2 linked regions of the Desulfopila inferna genome follow. The protein of the gene in region 1 interacts with the protein of each later gene in a pairwise test. Links are inferred from orthologs where the notes say so. Each region holds a gene or a part of one and is shown in the gene's direction. Other genes may lie near its edges.

What was found.
Region 2: the proteins of dnaB (region 1) and dnaA interact in binary tests that used the Escherichia coli proteins (3 or more experiments, as listed by UniProt). The link is inferred for Desulfopila inferna from one-to-one orthologs.

The regions. Positions count from the first base shown.
Region 1 is NZ_JAFFQE010000001.1:189,311-199,834, reverse strand. What follows is about bases 1-2,834. They hold dnaB (replicative DNA helicase), read left to right. Parts: upstream 1-650; coding sequence 651-2,018; downstream 2,019-2,834. Other genes in these bases: leuS (leucine--tRNA ligase), read left to right, coding at 2,083-2,834; rplI (50S ribosomal protein L9), read left to right, coding at 44-499. Outside these bases: more of leuS, read left to right, coding at 2,835-4,578; LPS assembly lipoprotein LptE, read left to right, coding at 4,697-5,218; tRNA dihydrouridine synthase DusB, read left to right, coding at 5,587-6,531; JWG88_RS00755 (bifunctional 5,10-methylenetetrahydrofolate dehydrogenase/5,10-methenyltetrahydrofolate cyclohydrolase), read right to left, coding at 6,639-7,526; JWG88_RS00750 (NAD-dependent malic enzyme), read right to left, coding at 8,005-9,747; JWG88_RS00745 (KamA family radical SAM protein), read left to right, coding at 10,120-10,524. UniProt on the Escherichia coli protein: The main replicative DNA helicase, it participates in initiation and elongation during chromosome replication. Travels ahead of the DNA replisome, separating dsDNA into templates for DNA synthesis.
Region 2 is NZ_JAFFQE010000004.1:324,181-334,798, forward strand. What follows is about bases 2,790-5,717. They hold dnaA (chromosomal replication initiator protein DnaA), read left to right. Parts: upstream 2,790-3,554; coding sequence 3,555-4,880; downstream 4,881-5,717. Other genes in these bases: JWG88_RS12360 (ComF family protein), read left to right, coding at 2,790-2,969; JWG88_RS12370 (hypothetical protein), read right to left, coding at 5,053-5,717. Outside these bases: outer membrane protein assembly factor BamA, read right to left, coding at 1-671; JWG88_RS12355 (NAD-dependent epimerase/dehydratase family protein), read right to left, coding at 970-2,124; more of JWG88_RS12360, read left to right, coding at 2,229-2,789; more of JWG88_RS12370, read right to left, coding at 5,718-5,784; hemG (protoporphyrinogen oxidase), read right to left, coding at 5,831-7,234; JWG88_RS12380 (hypothetical protein), read right to left, coding at 7,236-7,430; molecular chaperone HtpG, read left to right, coding at 7,590-9,458; JWG88_RS12390 (hypothetical protein), read left to right, coding at 9,593-10,018; JWG88_RS12395 (protein-L-isoaspartate(D-aspartate) O-methyltransferase), read left to right, coding at 10,048-10,618. UniProt on the Escherichia coli protein: Plays an essential in the initiation and regulation of chromosomal replication. Binds in an ATP-dependent fashion to the origin of replication (oriC) to initiate formation of the DNA replication initiation complex once per cell cycle.

The DNA.
Region 1 (10,524 bases):
TACGATAGATTATTCTTTCCAGTACTATTGAGGGAGTCAAAAAATGGAGCTCATTCTTAAAGAAACTATTAATTCACTTGGCCAGGAAGGCGATGTAGTAAAGGTAAAGCCCGGTTTTGGGCGGAACTACCTGCTGCCTAAAGGCAAGGCCGTTATCGCCAACGCTCAGAACAAAGCCCTTTTTGAAAAAAATCGGGCAATCATTGAAGCGCGTCTTGCAAAAGAGCGTAAAGAAGCGGAGGCGCTCGCCAAGAAACTTGCCGGTATTTCTGTTGAGATTACACAGCTCGTCGGCGAGGACGAGAGGCTTTTCGGCTCGGTAACCAGCGGCGATATCTGCGAAAAGCTTGCAGAGCACAACATACATATCGACAAACGGCAAATTGTTCTTCCCAATCCTATCAAAACCGTCGGCGTCACCACTGTTCCAATTAAAGTTGGTTTTGAGATAACAGCAGATATTCAAATAAAAGTTTCTGCCAAGGATACTAACGAGTAAATGTAATTTGAAATCCGGCCAAACAGAGATATTGATCAGCTTCATGAAGTTTTGCCGGTGTCCGGACCCGTTCGACCTCTACACACCATATGAGATAATGCTCTCTATGGTGTGTTTGTGTTTTCAAAAAACAGTGTAGAAAGAAAAGACAATGAGTAATCCGTCAACTTCATTAGCACAGTCCAGAGTCCCCCCCCAGAACCTTGAGGCTGAACAATCCGTCCTCGGCTCCATCCTGCTCAAAAACAATGCTTTCGGCAATGTTGTTGAAGTGTTGCATCCTGATGATTTTTATTCTCCCGCGCATCGGATCATCTTCCATGCGATGATGTCATTGTTTGAAAAAAATGACCCGCATGACATCATTACCCTGGCCAATTATCTCAAGGATCAAAATTCCCTTGATCAGGTTGGCGGTGCTGCATATCTGGCCAATCTCACTTCTATTGTGCCGGTTACAGCCAATATCTCATCATATGCCAACATCATTAAACAAAAAGCCGTCTTACGAAAACTCATAGAAGTTAATACCGAAATTGCCGGCAGGTGTTACGACGAACAGGGTGAGATAGACCAGCTTGTCGATGACGCCGAGCAGGCGATCTTTGATATTGCGGGGAAGAAAAGCGGGCAGAATTTCACTCCTTTAAAAGAAATTATCCCGACAGCCTTTGAAAAAATCGAACAGCTCTTCAAACGCAAGGAACTCATTACCGGGGTACCGACCGGATATTTTGAAATTGATAAAATGACCGCCGGACTGCAGCCTTCCGATCTTATCATCCTGGCGGGAAGGCCATCCATGGGAAAAACAGCCTTTGCCATGAATATCGCTCAACATGCCGCTCTGGTAGAAAAAACAGGAGTGGCGATTTTCAGTCTGGAAATGTCAAAGGAACAACTTACCATGCGATTGTTGAGTTCTGTCGGCAGAATAGATTCACAGAGAATTCGCACGGGCAAACTTCACGATGAAGATTGGCCCAAGCTGACTCGCGCAGTTGGCATGCTGTCTGAGGCTCCGCTCTATATCGATGATACTCCGGCGATCTCCGTCTTGGAAATGCGGTCAAAAGTACGCAGACTTGCTTCACAGTATCCGATAGGCATGATACTGGTCGATTATCTTCAACTTATGCGGGGACGAAACAGCACCGAAAACAGGACCCAGGAAATTAGTGAAATTTCCAGATCATTGAAGGCATTGGCCAAAGAACATAATGTGCCTGTTCTCGCCCTCTCTCAGCTGAATCGTGGGCTTGAAAGCCGAACCGACAAACGGCCGATGATGTCGGATCTTCGCGAGTCGGGCGCTATCGAACAGGATGCCGACATCATCTGTTTTATCTATCGCGACGAGGTTTACAACAAGTCGGAGGATAACCCGGACATGGGTACGGCTGAAATCATCATCGGCAAGCAGCGTAATGGACCTACCGGTGTGGCCAAGTTAACATTTATTAAAGAATTCACAATGTTCGAGAACATGAGCAACTTTGATGATTCCGATTACCATTAATAATTCGACTGTTTTCAGGAATCACCAATACCACTATCAACACAGCGCAACTGAGAGTCTTCCAATGGGTGAAAATACAACAAACAGTTTATGGTACGACTTTAAAGCCATTGAGGCGAAATGGCAGCAAAAATGGGAAGTTGAAAAATCATATAGTGTTTCCGAAGATTCCACCAAGGAAAAATACTATGTCCTGGAAATGTTTCCCTATCCCTCCGGTCGTATTCATATGGGACACGTCAGAAACTATTCCATTGGGGATGTCGTCGCCAGATACAAGCGCATGCGCGGCTACAACGTTCTTCATCCCATGGGTTGGGATGCCTTTGGCCTTCCTGCGGAGAATGCAGCCATCAAGAATAACACCCACCCTGCGGAATGGACGTATCAAAACATTGACTACATGCGTAATCAGCTGAAACAGCTCGGTTTTTCATATGATTGGGAAAGAGAGATAGCCACTTGCCATGAAAAATACTACCACTGGGAACAGGTATTATTTTTGGAAATGTACCGCAAGGGACTGGTTTACCAGAAGGTCACCACGGTGAACTGGTGCGAATCCTGCCAGACGGTTCTTGCCAATGAACAGGTAGTGGAAGGTGTTTGCTGGCGCTGTGATCAAGCCGTTCTTCCCCGTGAAATGAAAGGCTGGTTCTTCAAGATCACCGATTTTGCCGAAGAACTGCTCGCCGATCTCGATTCATTGACGGGATGGCCGGAAAAGGTTCTCACCATGCAGCGCAACTGGATAGGTAAATCCACCGGATTAAATTGTGAATTTAAAGTTGACGGCGCCGACGCATCCATTGCAATTTTCACAACCCGGCCGGATACAATATTCGGCGTCACCTTTCTTTCACTTGCTCCTGAACACCCGTTGCTGCACAGTTTGATTGCCGGCACCGACAGGGAAAAAGAAGTTACAGAATTTGCCAACCGGATCATTACCGAAAAGCAACGCAGCAGCCATGAGGAAGAACCGGTCAAGGAAGGTATATTTACCGGAAGGTATTGCATCAATCCTTTCAATGGTGAAAAAATTCCTATTTATGTCGCTAACTTCGTTCTTATGGAATATGGAACAGGTGCAGTCATGGCGGTACCGGCCCACGATCAGCGGGACTTCGAATTTGCCAGGAAATATAATCTCGAAGTCCGTCCAGTCGTCATTCCGGAAAACCGAGATTTAGATGGAGAAACTATGGAGGAAGCCTCCATTCTTCCCGGCGTGCTGAGAAATTCCGGTCACTTCGACTCAATGGAAAGTATCGAAGCCCAGAAGGCCATTATTGATTATGCCCGAGAAAATGCTTTTGGTTCAGCTCAGACGACGTATCGGTTAAGAGACTGGGGGATCTCAAGGCAGAGATTCTGGGGAGCACCCATTCCCATGGTTTATTGCGACAAATGCGGGATACAGCCGGTACCGCAGGAAGATTTGCCGGTGAAACTGCCTCAGGACACGCCAACTTCGGACGGCAGTTGTAAGCCCCTGCACCAGCGTAATTCCTTCATTGAAACATCATGTCCAAACTGTTCCGGCCCGGCACGACGGGAAACCGACACCATGGACACCTTTGTTGAATCCTCATGGTACTTTGCCAGATACACCTGCCCTTCCTACACTGATGGACCTTTGAACAAGGCAAAAGCATCATATTGGCTTGGAGTTGACCAGTACATCGGCGGCGTGGAACATGCTATCCTTCACCTTCTCTACTCCCGTTTTTTCACCAAGGTTCTCAGGGACCTCGGTTACCTGGATATAGCTGAGCCCTTTACCAACCTGCTCACTCAGGGAATGGTGATAAAGGATGGAGCCAAGATGTCAAAATCAAAAGGGAATGTGGTTGACCCGCACGATCTCGTTATTGAATATGGCGCCGATACGGTACGGTTGTTCAGTCTCTTTGCGGCTCCGCCGGAAAGGGATCTGGAGTGGTCTTCCCAGGGTGTTGAAGGCGCTTCACGCTTTCTTAACCGGGTTTTTCGTTTCATCGATGCCAACAAGGCAAGTCTGCATGATCGCAAAAGCACTCTGCCGAAGCTATCTGGAAAAGGACAGGAACTGCATCGCAAATGTCACCAGACTATTCGTAAAGTAACCCATGACATTGAGACGAACTTCCATTTTAACACTGCTATCAGTGCGGTTATGGAGTTGTTCAACGCTCTTTCTTCCCTCACCGCGGAGGGCGGAGATGCCGATGTCCCGGACGCAGTTATCCAGGAGGCGGTGGATACTCTGCTGCTTCTGCTCTCTCCCATGGTTCCCCATTTCACCGCGGAAATGTGGCAAATATGCGGAAATAGCGATGATATAGAAAGCAGAACCTGGCCTGAATTCGATAAGGAAGCTGCCAAAGAAGACATGCTGACCATAGTCCTGCAGGTAAACGGCAAGGTCCGTTCGCGTCTGGAGGTGCCGGCCGATATTGATGACCAGTCTCTTAAAGAAATGACAATGGAAGATGAAAAGATCAGACGTTTTCTTGGCGAGAAACCTGTGAAAAAAATTATTGTGGTAAAGAAGAAACTTGTTAATATCGTCATTTAGATTTAGATAGGTTTGTCTGGGGATAAGCGCTACCGCTCAACCATTCGGTCATTCTTTGGCGAAGAAACCGATTTCTGGTAATTTGATCATAGTTGTCACAACTTAACGGAGTTTACAATTGAAAAACAAAATCTCTATTCTTTTATGTATTGGCGTGCTTTTGATTGTGGTATCCTGTGGTTATAGAAATCCTTACGTTTATACCGGGCCTGATAAATCCATCTATATCACCTCCTGGAAAAACAGGACCAGTGAGCTTCAGCTCGAATCAGAAATTTATCAATCGTTGCTGCAGTGGTTCCAGAAGAGTGATTCCTTGAATATTGTGAAAGACAGGTCCTCCGCGGATCTGATATTGGCCGGAGAAATTATCTCTATTGACTTGCCGAGCCTCTCTTATGGTGCAAACAACACGACTCAGGAGGTCAAGCTTCTCCTTAGGGTCAGATATATCCTCAAGGATATCGAGACCGGGGAAATACTCTTCCAGCAACCAAACCAGCTGCGCACCGAAGAATATGTGGTTTCAGCAGATTCTTCAGTCACTCGTGACAGTGAAGAAAAAGCCCTTGAAACCATTATTGACGAACTCTCCCAGGATATTTATCTGCAAACTTTGACAAAACTGCCCACGCTTTAGCACCACCCAAACCCAGCCGTGCCTGACAAGTGCCTTTAGACGAATTGCTTTTTAAAATACCAGGAAAATAATTCGTCAGGCACTAAACCAGCGGCGGCGAAACAGGATAATAGCCCAGCCCCATAGAGACAACCTCACATTTTTTATGGCGGTTTGCCAGGAGTAACATGATGCTGACGGCAGCTATCCTGAACCTGCCTAATTGTTAATGGCTAATGGATAATGGTTTAAAAGGTTCCTCGCCCAACTCTCTCCCCATCATCTTTGCGGGTTAAATACCCATCGATGTCAGGAGTTCACTGATCTTACGGCAATTGACTTAAGCACCCTTGTCCGAGATTAACGCCTTTCTTCTTGCTTTTTAAATAATGCTCAGTATCGCCAACATCCAACTCTCTTCGCCTTTTGTCCTCGCTCCACTTGCCGGCTACAGCGATTTACCATTCCGGCTATTATGCCGGGAATTCGGCGCAGGAATGTGCGTCTCGGAAATGATCAGCTGTCATGGCCTGGCTTATCAGCAGAAAAAAACGCTGCAGATGCTCAGCTCCTTTCCTGCAGAAAAGCCGGTGTCGTTCCAGCTTTTTGGTGCCGATGTCTATATGATGGCCAAGGCTGCAGGGATTCTCAATTCCTTCTCTCCTGATCTTGTCGATATCAACATGGGGTGCCCCGTTAAAAAAGTCACCAAAAAAGGCGCGGGGGCCGCCTTAATGTCTACACCCGAGCTGGCTGAGAAAATTATCAGAGAGGTTGTCAAAAACAGCGAGGCTCCGGTAACGGTCAAATTTCGCAAAGGTATCAATGCCCACTCGATATCCTGCGTCGATTTCGCCAAAATGGTTGAAGAATGCGGTGCTGCTGCCGCAATAATTCATGGCCGCACCTGGAGCCAGGGATTTACCGGTATTGCCGATTGGGAGTGTGTTGCGCAGGTAAAAAAGGCAATATCCCTTCCGGTTATCGGCAACGGTGATATCGGCAGTTTTCAGGAGGCACGGGAACGATTACGGACTTCAGGCTGCGACGGTGTCATGATCGGCAGAGGTGCATTAGGGAACCCTTGGGTTTTTTCTGAGGACGGGCGTCCTGGCCTACCAGCCGATATTTTCAAGGGAGCGAGCCGCCATCTTGAGCTGATGCAGCAACACCTGGATGTGGAGCGCCTGCTCGCCGTCATAAAAAATCACATAGGCCGGTATGTTAAGCATATGAAAGGAAGCGCCCAAATACGTAAACAAATATATGAGAGCTCATCATTTACTGAACTCCATACCTTGATGAAAGATCTTGCGTCGAACCAGCAGGTGTGAAGAAGTTACAGGAGTTGAGAAAACTCCTGCGGAAAGATAGGGGGAATGAAAATCGCCCTGCAAAACTGCCGCTTTCGGCTGAACGCAGGACGATTTTATTTATCTGATCAAATCAGTCCTGCCGCCATTTTGGCAGACTGCAGAGTATTTTTCATAAGCATGGTAATCGTCATAGGTCCGACACCACCAGGTACGGGCGTGATGACCGAGGCCTTTTCCTTAACAGCGTCGAAATCAACATCTCCGGCAAGAATAGCTTTACCTGATTCTGTCTTGCCTATTCTGTTCACTCCTACATCCATTATAGCCACACCATCTTTGACCATATCCGCGGTTACCATTTTCGGAACACCGACGGCGGCAATAATTATATCGGCCCGGCGGCAGTGAGCCGCCATATCTTTTGTTCTGGTATGGCAGACGGTGACGGTGGCATTTCCTGATTCTCTTTTCTGCATCATCAGGTTTGCCATAGGTTTGCCGACGATGTTGCTTCTTCCGATGATCACCACCTCAGCACCACTGGTCTCTACACCACTTCTGGCCAGGAGTTCGAGAACACCATGAGGTGTGCAGGGAAGAAAGCATTTCTCGCCCAGTACCATTCTCCCTATATTGACCGGGTGAAATCCGTCTACATCTTTATCCGGATTGATTTCGTTGAGGATCAACCCTTCATTGATATGCTTGGGCAAAGGTAACTGGACCAGGATGCCGTTACATGAATCATCAGAATTATATTTTCTTACAAGCTCGAGAAGCTCGTCTTCAGGTGTGTCGGCATCTAAAGTTATCTGTTCGGAATGGATACCGATGGCATGCGCGGTCTTGTTCTTGGCAGCAACATATGATTGTGAAGCGGGATCTTCTCCTACTAGGATGGTCACGAGACCTGGTATAATGTTGTGCTTTTCTTTTAATTCGGCGATTTCTACTTTCAGTTCTTCCCTGATTTGCTTAGCTACTTCAGTACCGCTGATAATTTTAGCTGTCATTTTTTTCACCTCTTGTTGAAAGCTTATCTTGAATGTTTCTCCCTCTCGTCTGGAACCCCTGTTTAAGTCCCTTATATACCGTCCGCAGGTTGCCGGACAATCTCTCGAAATAATAGCTTAAAAGGCAATTTATTGGAATGATTGTTAATCCATCTCTTCAAAAAAAAAATATTTTAAAATGATGATAGTGCAAAAATTCGCTATGTTCCCCGAATGGCTGGATGAAAGTAGCGAAGACCCGAGATAAGCAAGTACTTTGGATACCCTTGGGGTGCAGGGACTTTTTATGATGCCATCAATAGATTGGTTCTGCTGATAAGCCGGTACCTCCAGCACAGTTATATTCAGCTGAAATACCACGCCCTGCTACAAAATGCCAAAGAATTATAAATAATTGACCAAAGCCAACGGATAAATTCCTGCCAAACAATCAAACCCGCAACTATTCAAGACTATCATAAAAACCGGATATCCGGAATTACATAGCAACAAGCGGCAGATAGTCTGGTTCCCAGCGCATCTTGCGGATCAACTTTTTCATTCGCTGCTCATCGTTTTCATGTTGGAAATCTGAAAATACACAAGGTCTGCTTACTCCTTCTCTTACTGCACTCATGGCCACCGCAAGTGCAACTTTGAGTGAAATATTTTTCAGCTCGGCAAGCCGGGGAACAAGGCAGCCTTCTTCCATTTCGTCTCGTGTTACACAATCGGACACCGCCCTGGCTGCAGCCGTAAAAAATTGGGGAAGCACTTCCTTTGCGCCGGAAGCCAGAATGCCTAACCCTATGCCTGGAAAGACCAGAACATTGCTGGCCTGCCTGGTGGTATACACCTTCCCGTCAATATGAAATGGTGAAAATGGGCTGCCTGTGGCGACAATGGCCCTGCCATTTGTCCACTTATAGATATCCAGCGGCTGCGCTTCAATAACAGACTCAGGATTGGAGAGCGGCAGGATCACGGGCCTGGAGGTATTTCCGGCAACTGCATCTACCACCTCCTGAGTAAAGCAGCCGACACATCCTCCCTGCCCCGAGGTGCCGACCAGGACTGTGGCGCCGGATTTGGCGATTATATCTTCAAGATGAAGGTTTTTTTCCCTTATCCAGGGGAATTGATTGACATCCTTGGCATATCTCTTTTTATACAGCTCACATTGACGCCCTTTATAGATTATGCCTTTTGAGTCGAGGGCGAATATTCTCTCCTTGGCCTTGGCGGCAGACAGGCCTTCTTCCATTAAAGCAAGTTCGAGCTGTTCGGCTACACCTACTCCGCATGTACCGGCACCATGAATCAGAAATATCTGATCGGTAAGTTTTTCTCTTTTTATTTTCATGGCCGTCAGGATAGATGCCAGCACGATAGCTCCCGTCCCCTGAATATCTTCATTGAAGGAAATCAGTTCATCACTGAAAGCATCTCGGGTGGAAAAGGCATTCTGCTTGGTAAAATCCTCCCATTGACAGATTGCATGGGGGAAAACATTCCTGAATGCACGGGCAAACCTGCCGATAAACTGGAGGTATTCCTCCCCCTGGAGCCGCTCATGACGCCAACCTAAATATTCGTTATCGGCCAGCAGCGATTCATTGTTCGTGCCGACATCAAGCGATATCGGCAAACAGTGCCAGGGAGCTATTCCGGCACCCTGAGTGTAGAGCATCAGTTTGCCGAGACAGATGGCAATTCCTCCGACACCCTGGTCACCAACCCCGAGGACTCCCTGATTATCTGTGACTACAGCGATCCTGATATCCCGATGAGCATATCTCCTGAGGATGTCCTCGGCATTATTAATATTACCGGGGTATAAATGTATGCCGTTGGCCTTTCGGAACATCGAAGAATACTGCTGTACAGCCAGTTCAACGGTAGGTGTATAAATAATACCGATATATTTTTCTATATCGCTTTCTATGACCGCATGAGCAAGGGTAACATTTCTATCAAAAAGTTCGCGAATAAACCGAAATTTTTCGACATCGTCCTGCCGCGCCTCAACCTTGCCTTTGGTCGCCTCGACCTGGCTGTCGAGATCACGAACAGATGGCGGCAGAACACCCTCGAGACCGAGCATTTTTCTCTCTTTGAGGTTGAACGCCGTTCCCTTGTTGACAAAACTTATCGCATGAACGGACGGACCGCTGTCGTAGACGAGGATTTCTCTGGTATTTCCATATTCATCATATTTAAATCTGTATTGATTAGTCGCCATGTATAATCCTCAATGCTCGATTCAATAAAAAAGTGGTAACCTCAGCAGCATCCCATCTGCACCCGATCAACCCGTAAAACATAGGCACACTATAGTTCTCCGGGCTGCTCGGAGTCTGCGCTTACCTGCGCACAACTGGAGCGCTGCTGAACAGTTATAGTTCAGGGCAAACTGCCGGTTTTTAGCTTCTTGCTGAATAGTTACAAAAAGTTAAGCTGGCTCAGGAGTCCATTGACTTTTTAGTGTATTGCTCCTAAAAGTCTTCCACTAAAAACAGCAAAACGGAAAGTACTTTAAAGAAAAAGCAAACAGCTCAATTACAACCACCAAGATAAATATCCAGCTCTGCTGAGCTAGAAGTACACTACCATAATGACCTCCATGAAAAACTGGCAAGAGATACTCAGACAAAGTGTAACAACTTTCGCCGATCTTCAAAAGCATTTAAATTGCGATAATAACGTATTAGAAGATGTTATAGCAACGTTTCCAATGCGGATTAATCCATATTTTTTAGAATTGATTCAAAAGCACGGAGCCCCACTGAGCCGTCAGGCAGTTCCGAATATCCTGGAAATTCAGGACACTGTGGGTATATCGGATCCTCTTGATGAAGACAATCTCAGCCCGGTGAATAACCTGGTTCATAAATATCCGGACAGAGCACTTTTTCTGGTGACTAATCGATGCGCCATGTATTGCCGATTCTGTACACGCAAAAGAAAAGTCGGAACTGAAAAAATGCGGATTACCGCCAAATCCCTTGAAGACTGTTAT
Region 2 (10,618 bases), on another replicon or contig:
TGACTCACTTCAATTTGAACATCATCGAAGTATCCCATTCTGAAAATAGACTTTAGATCCTCCCTGAGGGCGGCAGGATCGTATGGATCACCCGGCTGGGTCGAAATATTTTTCAGGATGGCGCCGGAGTCGATTTTTTCATTTCCCAGCGGAGCTATGGAAGCGATAACCTCATCCCTGGAGGTAAATGCCGTAGTTTCCCTGATCAGATCATTATACAGTGCATTTATCTGCTTACTGTCTCCCTGGAAGGAGAAATATTTCGATTCAACTGGAGAAAGCAGGTCGACCAGCCTGGCGTCCAGACTGATATTTCCGGCTATTTCCGTGATACTGCCGGCTACCAGAATGTCATAGTTTTTGAAGGAATCAATCTCTCCGAGTGTTTGAGTATCAGGCGGCCATTCGGCTCCATAGTCGAGTAACGATTCAGCCCTCTCTCTCTCGAGAAAAGAATACCCTTTCTCGGCAAGGATCTTTGACAAAGCTCTATCGGCCTCGGCTGGGGTTATGCTTTGAGACAGAGAAGTGACTTTGAATGGGAGAAACAATGTCTTCTGCGGTTGCGCCGCCCACACGGTGGATGAAGCAATCAGCAGACCGAGGAGGAGAAGAGCCGAAGCGAGAAATTCCCGGTGCGGTAAAATTAAATTTTTCTTCAATAATTGCATCTGGTAATTCCTTTGCGTTACAAAGCAAAGATCTGCTTCTCGTGGTACGGTAAAGCCGATCGCCGTGTAATGTAGTTTAAATTACTGTTTATATATAAGATAACCGTTTCGGCTGCTGAAAATAACAGCCATTATGACATGTTTGAACAAAAATGAAAAGGAAGTAACTGCGAAAAACAGCACGAAGATCAAAACACTACGCAAAAGAGGACAGTAAGGGAATATTACCTGTTGTGAGTCGGAGTTATCCGGGGCTTGAGTGTTTTTACATTCCTAAGGCAAGAACGAAGGCCGCTGATTATTCTTCCGGCGTAGCAACCGTATGGGATGTGTCTTCGGAACGGCAATGAATCATATCGAGCAGTTGGGAGGGGGTTTCGCGGAAGACGCAGTCATAATCCCGGTTGTGGCAAAGCTCGTCGCGATATCCCTGGATAAGATTTTGTTCACTCCAGCGTGTCAGATAATAGGAGGTGAGATCAGGTAAAAGAGAGAAAATCGTTTCCGATGGGTAGGGATCGACAAAACTGGAGCTGCGCAGTTTTTCAGAAGAAAGAGTCTGATTCCTGTAAAAACTCTCTAGAAACATGAGCTCCTGGGGCATTCTGGCAACAAGGCCCGCTTTGGCAAAGAAGCGCAAAAGGATAGAGAGCAGTTTCTTACTCGATCGTGTCACTTTATAAGGCAAATATATTTCCTTGGGCGATTTCAGCTGCAGGGATTTCTTGATGGTCAGAATGAGTTTGGCGAGTTCGACCGGGTCCTGGTCGACAAAATTATAGGTTTGTCCGGAAAATTCTTCCCTGTTCTCCAGCATATGGTGTACAAAGTAGGGAATCTTGCGGCAGTTGGAGTAAGAGTGCTGCACTCCTCTGGAGGTAAAGAGAAAGGGCATTGACTGTTCGACTATGCTGAAAAAAAGCCGGTGAAAACCCTGGATCTTATGATCGTGGTCGCCATAGACTATGGCCAGCCGCAGGGAAGAGTAATCGAGCCCCGCAGTTTTTTGCAGATGGTGCAGCGATTTTTCCGCCAGAAGTTTCGATTTGGCGTAATTATTCAAATCCGCCGTTATCGGCAAGGTATCATGTTCCTTGAGGTTATCTCCATATGGCAATACAGCCGCCGTAGTGATATGTATATAGGGTATCTGCTGTGCTGCCGCCGCCTTAGCCAGATTGAGGGCTCCAAGATAATTGACCTCCAGAGCCAGTCGGCTGTTGGAATTCAAATTGGTTATAGCTGTGTTGATGAGAAAATCGGGCTGTACTTCATCTATGTACGAGCGAATATCCTCTTCTGACCTGATGGAGAGTTTCTTGCTGCTTGGTGCCCTGATTTCTACGGCTTGAGGCATTTTGGTTTTGAAATAGTGGACCAGCGTACCGCCGATAAGACCGGAGCCGCCGATGAGAACGCCTAATTTTTTTCTGCCGGGATTTGGAGTATTCATGAAAACGTATTTGACCGGGTTGTATTTGGTAATTCACAATATCCTGCCCCGATCTCGGAGAGGCAGAGGTGCTGCGTTAATTTTTAATATACCACGTTAGAATAATGACGGGCAAGAGACAACTCAAGAAATGGATAAAAGCTCTGGTAGAGTTACTCTTCCCGCCGCGCTGCTATTGCTGCGGGGCCAGGGCAATCTCCATATCCGAAGGGCTATGTTGTGAATGCCTGGCCGGTGTCCTCTATATCGTCGCACCGATCTGCCGGATCTGCGGAGGGAATTTTATAACCTCTCAGCCGGAAAATCATATTTGTGAATGCTGTTTGCGTCACAGGCCCCCATATTCCATGGCCAGAGGGATTATTTATTATGAAGAACCGGTGCGCTCGCTTCTGCATAACCTTAAATACTCCTACGACACGGCTGCTGCCGATCCGTTGCTGAAAATCGCGCGAAGCTTTGATTTTTCGGCTTTTGATTCGTGCGAAATATTTCTGCCGGTTCCTCTCCACAGGCAGCGACTGAAAAGGAGGGGCTTCAATCAGGCGCTGTTTCTCGCCAAGCTGTTGTTCCCGGGGAGAAACGACTGTATTTTTCCCCAGATACTCCGCAAAAGACATCACACCCGTTCGCAAACTGAACTTGACGCGATCGGCAGAAAGCAAAATCTAAGGTCGGCTTTTTCCGTAGAACATTCTGAAATAATTATAAATAAGAAGATATGTCTTGTCGATGACGTCTATACAACAGGTACGACCGTGTCGGAATGTGCGGCTACTTTGATGAGGGCCGGCGCATCTGAGGTTAGGGTACTGACGTTTGCCAGGGTAAGAGAATTTAGATAAAAAAAACGGAGGCTGGATCATGCTGGTAAAAAAAATAAAACTAAAAAATGAGAAAAGCAAATCTATACCGAAAGCCTTTATTTATGCAGGTTTCAAGACATATTTTTGAGTAAAGTGGAGATAAATAGAATTATATGTAAAAATATTCAATAAATTTGAGATAAACGAAAAGCTTAATTTGTTAATAACCTGTTGATAAACTGTTTAAGAGCATGAAATAATACATTTTAGTTAAAAAAATGTTAGGACTATGTTTTTGTGGGCTTTGCAGAGGGTGGGATGATGGAAAGACCGAGCCTTGCTTATTTGGAAGGCCTCACCGGGTAATGAGCTGAATCTTGAAAAATATCAGGATATCGTCTTTGACGAAAATCTTAAAATGGAGTTTATCAACGTACATATAATCGCTAGCCAGCCATTGATAACCCGACTCAACCGGGTTAGGAGAGAAGAGAGAAGAGCGTATGGCCTCCGGCTAGGCAGTTTCCTTAGAATATTTACGAGAAATACGATAGGTAAGGTCCGGAGAATAATCCTCTGGGCTATTGAGGGGGCACTCTCTATTTTAGAGTCGGGGGCATGCACATGGTATGGCAAAAGGCGAAGGAAATATTGCGGGATGAATTAAGTGAGAGCGTCTATAGTCTCTGGATAGATCCGCTTGAGTGTTCAGGGCTTCAGGAGGATAAAATTTCCCTGTGCTGTCCCGATCGCTTTTTCAGCGCCTATGTAGCAAGAAATTATCTGGAAATCATTCAGGCAAAGCTGAGCGATGTCGACCCCCAAAGAAGGGAAGTGATCCTGACATTGGGACGGGGGGCTGCACAGGCTCCGGCTGGCGGCAAAAGTGCGCAGTTGCGTCTGCCCAACGTACCTCGCAACTCCTCCTCGGTGCGAGCCCTGCATCCCCGCTACACCTTCGCCGAATTTATGGTGGGAGAGAGCAACATTTTAGCACAGTCTGCCTGTCGATCGATTACCCTGGCCGATGATTCCATTGGGCCCTGCCTGTATATTAACAGTTCCACGGGACTGGGAAAGAGCCATTTGACACATGCCGTAGCCCATCAGATCCTGGCCGAGGCGCCAATGACGAGGCTGCATTATCTCACGGCGCAACAATTTTCCTATGAGATGGTGAACAATATCAAGGCCAATACCATGGACAGCTTCAAACAGAAATATCACGAGCAATGCGATATTCTTCTGGTGGAGGATGTTCATTCCCTGACCGGTAAAAAGAAGACCCAGGAGGAGCTCAATGAATTATTGGACTCCCTGATCAAGTGCGGCAAGAGGATCGTCTTCACCGCAAACCGGCCGCCCCGTGATCTTATCGGCATCGATGAGGAGTTCCGTTCACGAATGGCTGCAGGTCTGGTGACCGCCATCCAGCCTCCGGATATATCGACTCGGACCAGAATCGTCAAGAATAAGGCACAACAGCATAATCTGAAGCTGGAAGAGGAACACATTGATTATCTGGCCCAACATATCAAGGGAGATATCCGCCAGGTTGAATCGGCAATAGTCGGCATTCGGGCCAAGGCACATTTACAGGAAGGCGTGGTCGATATGTCCCTGGTCGAACAGGTTATCGCCGCGCTTGTGGGCTTGCCCAAATCCCTCTCCCCCGCCCTGATCAGGGAATTCATCTGCAAACAGTATAAGGTAAGCTGTGACGAACTACAGTCCCGCTCCAGAAAAAAAGCGCTGACCTTTCCCCGTCAGGTGGCCATGTATCTTTGCCGCAAACATACCGAGAATTCTCTCAATGAAATCGGCAAAGAGTTCAACCGGGATCATTCCACGGTCCTCCACTCCATAAAAGTGGTTACCGGCCTGACCAACAGGAATATCTCCGTAGGGGAGCAGATAAATCTTCTCAGTAAGAAGTTAAAGACCCTTTAAATACCCTTACAGGTTTTTTTCTTGTATTTTGCGAGAAAATAATCTGTCTAAAGGTTCCTTTCCAACTCAACTGGGTTAGTAAATTGTTTTTGTGCTCTCTTTCAATTCTTTTTAGGGCGGTACTTTTCCAGTAGCAGGCGATACAGTTTATTATCGATTCAGAGTTTTCAACTCAGCGGAACGATGCGATGCAGAGAATATCATTGCGGAGCAGGGGATGCTTGCGAAAGAAGCGATTTCTCCACAGGGCGCGGCGGTTGATGGTTCCGTGCCTGCACATCAGGATCTTTTCTAAATCCAGTCCGGAGGCAATTATCATCTTCGCTGTTGTATAGGGCGAAAACCAGAAACGATGGTCGCTGTTAATGGTCTCGCAGCCGTCTCTGGCAAGCAGGTAGTTGTCTCGGCTGACTCCATTGTGAACAGTGAGGATGAGTTTGGTGAAGTCGTTTTTATATTTCCGCGCTATGGCGCGAAGAAAAGCAGTGGGGGCCTCGATATGCTCGAGAACTTCTGGAATCAGGAGATAATCCCAGTTGTCACTTCTAGTGATTCCGGCAAACTGATCGCTGAAAATATCGGTACAGGAGGTGTCCTGAAAACCGAGTTTGTCCTTAATGTAGCGGATACCGGCTTCCTGGGTGTCGATACCGTGACAACGCAGGGCGCTTTCACAAAGTCTGCTGTGCAGCCATTTTCTGCGTTTTATCCTCTGGCGCACCGTTTCGATATTATGATCGACACAGCCGACATGAATGACCTTCTTCCCCGCGACCATTTCGCAGAGGAGATCAATCCGGGTTCGGTAGCTATGATCTTCTTCATCAAATATAAACCGGGTCCGCAGGGTGTTTGAGTATTCTTCGCCCTGCAGGTAGGCCAGAGTATCATCTGGAAAATACATGGAGACTCCTTTAGACCATGTCTTTAGCTCTATGTTTGCGACACCGTCAAAAATATACTCCCTTGACAGCCGCTTCCTGACTTTTAGCGCCGGCACCCGTGGCAATGGCCTCGGCTGTACGAACTCCGTGCTTCATCATATCGTTGAGGCCGATGCCTTCCCAGCCGAAACCGCAGATGTAAAGACCGGGAAAATGTTCCCTGAGATGATTACGCCAGCTGAGCAGTTCAGGATAGTGCTGCTCCAGCTGGGGAATGCTTCCCCAGGGCCGCAGAACTTTGGTGTAAACCGGTTCGCCATGAAGCGGTAGAATATCCCTGACGTCATCAAGGGCTCTGCGGATCAACTCCTCGTCGCTGAGTGTAAGCCGTTCGGGATGTCTGCGTCCGCCGACCAACGTCTCGAAGAGGATGTGGCCGGCAGGAGCTCGTCCCGGGAACATGTTGGAAGAGAAGAGCGTGCCAAGGGTGAAGCGCTGCTCCTGTTCCGGAATGAGATAACCGAACCCCGGAGGCAGGCTGGAGCCCGGACCGTAGCCGAATACCACGGTGAGGATATCCGCTTCGGCAACTGCGGGAAGCGGTGGTGGAACAAGCTCCCGGAGCAGAGAAATGGCGGTATTTGTCGGCACGGCAAGAACGAGGTTGTCCGCCTCGAATCGACCGCGGCTGGTGACCACCCGCCAGCCGCCATCAAGCCTTGAGAGGGACTGAACTTCACAGTTCAGGAAGAGATCGGCATCTTCGGTGAGGTATTGACTCAGTTTCTGCGGCAGCCTTGCCATGCCTTCTGGAAAGCTGGTCATGGCGGGCATGGAGAAGCCAGCAGGTTCCTTTTTCCTGTTTTTCCTGCTGCTCCGGGCTTTTGCCAGCATTCCGCGAATGACAGAACCATGTTCCTGCTCAAGATGGCGAATGGCGGGCATGACACTGTCGATGGTGAGCCTGTCGATATCGCCTGCATAGGTACCGGTGAAAACCGCATCGGCAAAAGGCAGCAGGGCTTTTCCGAAACGGTGATTAACCCATTTGGCCACCGTCGGCTCTCCGGCGAGCGGTTCCTGCCACAATTCGGCGAGCACCCGGAGTTTGGCACTCCACGGCACCAGCGGTGCCAGCAGAATCTTCAGGGGTGTCTGCGGGATCATCCGTAATTCTCCATCGAGCAGGACATAACGGACAAAGTTTATCAGCGGCGCCTTTACCGATTCGCCGGCCAGTCCACATTCCTCGAGAATTTCCCTGCTTTCTTTGCAGTTATCCAGAAATCCGTGAGGTCCTATCTCAGCGGTGAATCCATTTTCATGGTGGCTACGGATTACACCGCCGGTGCTTTCCGACTTTTCCAGAATAACGTAACGGTGCCCATAGCAGGTGGTGCGCAGCTTATGAGCCACGGTCAGGCCGGAAAGGCCGGCACCTATTATTATAGTATCGGTGTGATGCGTCATTTCAGCTCATCATGTATCGGCTTTCTCGATTTTGGTGGTGACCCGGCCGCAGTTCATCGACCTGCCCGGATTGATGTTTGTGATTTTTGCCGGGGTATTTCTCCCCTCTTGTATTCGTCGATTTGACCGCTGCCGCAGTGATCTGCTCGAGAGTGCGGAGATGGCCATGATTTCTGTCGTATATCTTTATTTTCATAGCCTTATCTCCTGGCTGCCGGCAAAGGATTGTACATCCGAGGTATACTTGACATACGATGATATGTGCTTACCATTTTCGCCGACTTGATGAAAAAAATCAATGGAAAGGGTGTAAAATCCGGAACTTTCTGTATGAAAAAAAGCTGAGGTGAAATAGATGACCACAACACAACATGAATTCCAGGCTGAAACCAAAAAACTCTTAGATATTGTAATCAACTCGCTCTATACCGAACGTGATGTCTTTATTCGGGAGCTCATTTCCAACAGTGCCGATGCCCTGGAAAAGATGCGCCATGAGAGTCTTACCAGGGAGGATGTCTTTGATGCACATGTTCCTCTTGAGATAGACATATCTCTTGATGAAAAGGCGCATACTTTTACTATTACCGATACCGGCATCGGCATGAGCCGGGTTGAACTCGAGTCCAATCTGGGCACAATCGCCCATTCGGGATCTAATACTTTTCTGCTGGAACTGGCCGAGGCCGCCAAGAAGGATATCAACTTGATAGGTCAGTTCGGAGTAGGTTTTTATGCGGCCTTCATGGCGGGCGCCAAGGTCAGGGTGCAGAGCAGGTCGTGGGACGGCAGCGAAGGGCATGAATGGGAATCGGATGGCTCGGGAACCTTTACCATCACCGAGAAAGAAGGACTTCACAGGGGAACGCGCATAATCGTCGAGTTGAAGGAGGATGCCCATGAATATGCCCAGAAATGGCGGGTGGAATCGATTATCAAACAATACTCAGCCTTCGTCTCTTTCCCCATTAAGCTCGAAGGAGAAGTAGTCAACACCGTTCAAGCCTTGTGGATGCGCAATAAAGCGGAGATCAAGGAGGAGGAGTATACCGAGTTTTACAAGTTCATTGCCAATGCCTTTGACGAACCGACTTACCGTCTCCATTTTTCAGCCGATGCACCTCTGGCGATCAATGCCCTGCTCTTTGTTCCCAAAGAAAATTTTGAAATAATGGGATTCGGCCGTGTCGATCCGGGCGTGAACCTCTACTGCCAACGGATTCTGATTGATCAGCACTCCGAAAATATCCTGCCCGAATGGCTCCGCTTCCTCAAGGGGGTAGTCGACAGTGAGGATCTGCCGCTCAATATTTCCCGACAGGCACTGCAGGATAATGCCCTGGTTTCCAAGCTGCGTAAGGTGATAACCAAACGTTTCCTCAAATATATGGATGAGGAGGCCAAAAAGGATCCGGAAAAGTACCTTGAGTTCTGGAATACCTTCGGCATCTATTTCAAGGAAGGAGCCACCAGCGACTATGAATTCCAGAAGGAGCTGTCCAGACTCATTCGTTTTGAATCTTCCAAATCCGAGGCGGGCAAACCTATCGGGCTTGCCGAGTATCTGGCGCGAATGAACCCGGATCAGGAAGAGATTTATTATATTAACGGTCCTTCGAGAACGGCAATCGAATCAGGGCCATATGTCGAGATGTTCACCAAGAACGACATCGAAATCCTCTACACCATGGAGCCCATCGATGACTTTGTCTTGAGTCATCTGGGTGAGTTTGAGGGTAAAAAGCTGGTCTCCGCCGACCGGGCCGATCTTTCCCTGCCGAAAGGAACGGAAGCAGATGCTGAGGAAAAGCCGGAAGACGAAGCAAGCCTCGACAAGGAACAGAAAGAATCACTGTTGAGCTGGCTGAAGAAGGCCCTGGAAGATAAGGTTGCCGATGTCATTGTCTCCAGGAGACTGGTGGACTCCCCTGCAATGATCGTCAATCCAGACGGGCACATGAGCTCCTCCATGGAGAGAGTGATTGCCATGAGCCGCCGGGAGAAAGGCGTTCCCGAAGAAAAGAGTAAGAAGAATCTGGAAATTAATCCAGCCAATCCATTGATCAGGCGTCTTGCCGCGCTCATTAAGGAAGACGAGGATTTCGCTCGGGAGGTGGCCGGACAGATATATGACAATGCCATGATCCAGGCCGGTCTTTACGTCAACCATCTTGAAATGGTGGAGCGGAACTACAGAATCCTCGGACGTGTCACCAAGGCATAAGCGGCTGCGGAAATTTCAGTCGGCAAAATCAGATAAGAGGTGAAGACAGTGGGAGAGAGCGAAATGTTCTCTCCCATTTTTGCTTTTAGAGGTTGAAAAAGAAGGTCCTTCAGTTTATAGAGCTGGAGGAGTATATGGATTTCATGAAAACTCGTCTGGAGTACGATATGCCTTTTGTCCCGCGATTCGCAATTATCCTCACCCTTGGACTTTTGCTGTTCACCACTGGATGCTACAACAAGCCCGTGCGTCACCTGGCTTCCGATGCCGTTCTTATCGAGGCCGGCAGTTCAACCCGTAATGACGTTCTCACCTACCTCGGTGAACCTGATATTCAGCGGCGGTTGCCGAGCGGCGAAGAAGAGTGGATCTATATTGAGGAAATGACCTCTGATCTTCAGAGAGTCCCACTGGCCGGTGGTTATTTCAAAGGCAAGGGCCAAGAGAGGATATTAATTGTTCTGAGCAATGATATCGTGCAATCCTGTGAATTCAGGGAATTCGGGACAGATGAATTTGATTGGTCCGATACCTATTCCCCGCAAGAGAAAACCGAGTGATTGACTGTTATGGTACCATCCGCCAGCGTATGGTGCAGGAACAGCTGGTCTCCCGAGGTATTACCGATGCACCGACCCTGCAGGCCATGAGTGAGGTGCCGCGGCATCTGTTTGTTGAAGATGCCATGCGTGCGCGGGCATACGGTGACTATCCCCTGCCTATCTCTGCAGGACAGACCATCTCCCAGCCTTATATCGTGGCCCTGATGACGCAGATGCTGGGTCTTTCCGGTACGGAAAAAGTGCTTGAAGTCGGAACGGGATCGGGATACCAGGCTGCTGTTTTGTCACGAATGTGCGCACGCGTCTATACTGTTGAGAGGATTAATCAGCTTCTCGCCTCCTCCCGCAAGGTCTTCGATATTCTGCGCTATTACAATATTATCGCCAAGCTGGATGACGGCACCATGGGATGGCCGGAGAACGGACCCTACGATGCCATTATCATAACAGCCGGAGGCCCTGAGATTCCATCACCTTTAGTCGACCAGCTGGCGGACTCCGGCAGGATGGTGATCCCCGTGGGCAACCAAGAGGTCCAGGAACTTCAGCTTCTTACCAAAAATGAAGACGGAATCAAGATAGAACGGCGGGACAAGG